2 regions of the Alteribacillus sp. HJP-4 genome follow, and region 1 is predicted to be linked to the other one. Evidence: predicted binding sites of a transcription regulator. Region 1 holds the regulator's gene; the other holds the start of a gene.

What was found. Region 1 encodes LexA, which represses DNA repair genes until DNA is damaged. Its sites were predicted from a motif close to CGAACATATGTTCG; they were not measured.
Region 2: the regulator LexA is predicted to act here: its motif matches at 1,136-1,149, upstream of recA (recombinase RecA).

What each region holds. Positions count from the first base shown of each region.
Region 1 is NZ_JBHIKY010000031.1:10,354-12,561, reverse strand. Features, by position in the region: gene ACE4RR_RS19205 (YneB family resolvase-like protein) at 1-167, opposite strand, end outside; gene ACE4RR_RS19200 (hypothetical protein) at 193-381, opposite strand; gene lexA (transcriptional repressor LexA) at 659-1,282, shown strand; partial or broken gene ACE4RR_RS19190 (cupin domain-containing protein) at 1,447-2,075, shown strand.
Region 2 is NZ_JBHIKY010000002.1:19,637-21,844, reverse strand. Features, by position in the region: gene ACE4RR_RS01560 (DEAD/DEAH box helicase) at 1-773, shown strand, start outside; gene recA (recombinase RecA) at 1,302-2,208, shown strand, end outside.

The DNA.
Region 1 (2,208 bases):
CCTTCTCTTTCAAGCGTATATCCGCTTGCTGTCTCTCTGATAATAGAATAAATATTAAATCCTAACGCTTCACAGAGTACTGTCAGCTCTTCCTCCTGTCTTTTCAGCGAGGTCTGCTGTGACTCCTTCCCCGTACTTACTCTGCAATAAATGATACAAGTCTTCATGGCAGTCCCCTTCAAAACTATAATGTTAATCGGTTATTGAATTATAGGTAAACATATCCGGATTTTTTTCTGAAACAATTAGTGCGTCCGATCCTTCCACCTCTGCCGGGCTGACAGCGGATAATTCTACTACAGTGATTAACAATATGATAGAAAAAATAAATAATAACAAAATCGCCCATTCCTGGATAGAGAGCTGTTTAACTTTTGACATAATGTTTCCTCCTCAAAATAAGAATGTATGTTCCTATCCTGCGTTTATTATATAAAGAACTTCTGTTCGCGTCAAGGAAAAATTAGAACGGATGTTTGCGCACGTATGTTTTTCATGATACAATCGGTATTGAAAGATGAACCAATGCAGAGAAATATTGTGAATTATGAAGATTACTTAAACTGACTTAATAATATGTACAGGCTGATAGTATGTATATTCATATTATTTTGAAATCATGCTGTGAGATCTTATTTTCTAGAAACGAGGTGCTTTTATGTCAAAAGTGTCCAAACGGCAACAATTGATATTGGAATTTATTAAAGATGAAGTTAAGAAAAAAGGTTATCCGCCTTCCGTTCGTGAAATCGGGGAAGCAGTCGGACTCGCGTCAAGCTCAACAGTGCACGGCCACCTTGCCCGTCTGGAAAGCAAAAACTTAATCCGCAGGGATCCGACAAAGCCGCGTGCCATCGAGGTCCTTGAAGCAGGTGATGAAGCAGAACAAATTTCGGAAAGATCCGCTGTTTATATCCCGGTTATTGGTAAAGTTACAGCCGGGGACCCAATTACTGCTGTAGAAAATATTGAAGAGTATATACCGCTCCCGGACCGGATGGTAACTGATGAAGAAGTCTTTGCGCTTACAATTCAGGGAGACAGCATGATTGAGGCGGGTATTTATGACGGAGACCTCGTTATTGTCAGGCAGCAGCAGAGCGCAGATAACGGAGATATCATCGTAGCTATGACTGACGAGCTTGAAGCGACGGTGAAGCGTTTCTACAAAGAAGACAATTACATCCGCCTCCAGCCGGAAAACTCTGCTTTAGACCCGATAATTCTGGATAATGTCACGATTCTCGGTAAAGTTACGGGCGTTTTCCGTACGATTCATTAACTGCGACAGCATTTACACCATGCCGATTAAAAAAAGGATCATCACTACAAGCCCTCGGTCTATCATTTAGACTGGGGGCTTTTTTATGAGATTTTTCATGAACACAACCGATGGGCAGATGCATATTATAAAAGGAAATCAATTGAAAAAGAGGTGAAGCCGCCGTGAGCACACCGCTCGATTATACTTCCCCGTCCGTTCAATATACATTTGATGTTAATAACAGTCCGCTGTTTAAAAAAAACAATCAAAACTACATTAATATATTAGGAATTCAACAATTAAACTCCCTGCAGAATGTGTCTTTGCTGGATATTTTTTTAAGTACTGACAATGCGTTGAACCACACTACCACCAAAACGCAGCTGAACTCGTATATTGTATATCCGGAGAAGCACTTGTTTCCATCCTGAATCCATTTACGAAAGAAATTTTAAATTTTACGATTTCCCCCGGGCAGGTCGCAAACGTGCCCCAGGGGTGGTGGCATTATGAAATAGCTTTGGTGGACAATACTCATCTGTTAGCTATTTTTGATGCCCCCACTCCTGAAGTGATACTGGGCTCAGATATCCTTTCGTTTACCCCTGCCAATGTTATGGCCCACACTTACTGCCTCGATGAAAATGAATGGAAAAATGTCACAGCACCTATTAAGCCGTCCACGTATATTGGTCCGTACGAAGACTGCGAGCGTACGCAGGGCAATGTCGTGCAGCATTACCACCAGCCGCATTATCACCCGCGCTATTATTATCCCTATAGTCAAGGCCGTCATCCGCGTAGATTTTAACTACATGTGACCGCTTTTGTAGTTTATCTATATGAAGCTGAAAGGCTGGGAATAATCCCCAGCCTCTTTATTTAACCAAATTTCTGAAATGTAGATAGAAAATCTCCTCCGTCTCGAAATCACCAGGAAGTTA
Region 2 (2,208 bases), on a different contig from region 1:
CAGTCATGAAGAAATTCCGTGATTCGTCTATAGAATTTCTTGTTGCGACAGATGTTGCTGCACGTGGTATTGATGTAAACGATGTATCTCATGTTATCAATTATGATATTCCGCAGGACCCGGAAAGCTATGTCCACCGAATCGGCCGGACGGGCCGTGCAGGGAAAAGCGGCGAAGCTCTTACCCTTGTTACACCACGGGAAATGAAACACCTGCGTTCTATTGAGGCTGAAATTAAAATGGCGATTCCATCCCACGCTGTTCCTTCTATTGAAGAAGTAGTGGAAAAACAGCAGCAGTCATGGAAAAACCTGATCACGGACCAATTGAATGATGATGAAGATCTTTCTTTGTTTAATGCGTTGACCGAGGAACTGCTTGAACAGTATGAAGCAAAGGACATTGTCCGTTCTCTTATGAAGCTTAATTTCTCCTCTGCAATCGGAGAAAGTGATGATGGATATAATTTTGGTGAGACCGGTGGAGCAAAAGGAATGATAAGATTCTTCATCAATGTTGGGCGCAATGTAAACATGAGTCCAAAGGTGCTGATTGAGGAAATTTCAAACGCGGTTGGAATTCCTGGAAAAGCTGTCGGAAGGATTGACATATTTGAAAACTTTACTTTTGTTGAGGTGCCAGAAGATGTAGCGCCGTTTGTGTATGAAGCGCTCCGCTATTCACGCATTAACGGAGCACGCGTAAACCTTGAGCCTGCTAAGCCGCGTCCGAAGCGGGAAAATAGGCCGAGACCTGCACGCCCTTCCCGATAAAGAAAAACACTGCCCGGATTTCCAGGCAGTGTTTTCTTTGTAATAACTGAATCAACTTCATAAGTACTGTTCTGTATATCCAACACGAACATTCGGATGCAGCGTGAGAGGACGGTTCTTGGACGCGGACAGGAGATCGGTAATTTTTTTACTTTTTGCCTTTTTTTGAATGGTTGGCGGACATCAGGTACGCTGATAGCGTGAATGGCAGGCGATTTGGCATTCTTTTCGACCGATAGCGGGACTCATCTCCGTCACAACCAAAAGTACGCTGCTTGGAGAAAATAGCTGAACTGATGCCCGGAGAACCTTCCGGATTTTGAAAATGACTGATGAATTTCATCAAACTATAAGAAAAAATACGAATAAATGTTCGCAAAAGTATTGGCAAATGATGAAAAACAAGTTATTATTAAGTAGGTGATAGAATGATACGGTCCTTCTTTCTAATGACCGTTTGAAATACACACGCACTGTTTGTTTCATGGGGACAACAATCAGTCAGAAAATGTGCGAAGGAGAGATAGTATGAATGAACGTAAGACAGCTCTGGATCATGCGTTAAGAAATATTGAAAAGCAGTTTGGAAAAGGCTCAATTATGAAGCTTGGAGAGCAGACAGACAGAAGGGTTTCCACCGTATCGAGCGGAGCGCTTGCAGTTGATATCGCCCTCGGTGTCGGCGGATATCCCAGGGGGAGAATCGTTGAAATTTACGGTCCGGAATCCTCTGGTAAAACGACCGTTGCTCTTCATGCGATTGCCGAGGTTCAGCGAAGCGGCGGCCAGGCAGCATTTATTGATGCGGAGCATGCGCTCGATCCGGCTTACGCCCAGAATCTGGGGGTCGACATTGACGAACTGCTTCTTTCTCAGCCTGATACGGGAGAACAGGCGCTGGAAATTGCAGAAGCTCTCGTGCGGAGCGGCGCAGTAGATATGATTGTTGTCGATTCTGTAGCAGCCCTCGTACCAAAAGCAGAGATTGAGGGTGAAATGGGCGATGCACACGTCGGGCTTCAGGCCAGGCTCATGTCGCAGGCGCTCCGAAAGCTTTCCGGAGCTATCAGTAAATCGAATTCCATCTGCGTGTTTATAAATCAAATTCGTGAAAAAGTCGGGGTTATGTTCGGAAACCCTGAAACAACTCCAGGGGGGCGCGCACTGAAATTTTACTCTTCAGTCCGTCTCGAGGTACGCCGTGCGGAAACCTTGAAACAAGGAAATGATATGGTCGGGAACAAAACAAGAATCAAGGTGGTAAAAAACAAAGTGGCTCCGCCATTTAAGCAGGCAGAAGTAGATATTATGTACGGCGAGGGAATTTCAAGAGAGGGATCTATCCTCGACATGGCCGCTGAGCTTGATATCGTCCAAAAAAGCGGTGCCTGGTATTCTTATGAGGGAGACCGCCTCGGACAGGGACGTGAAAATT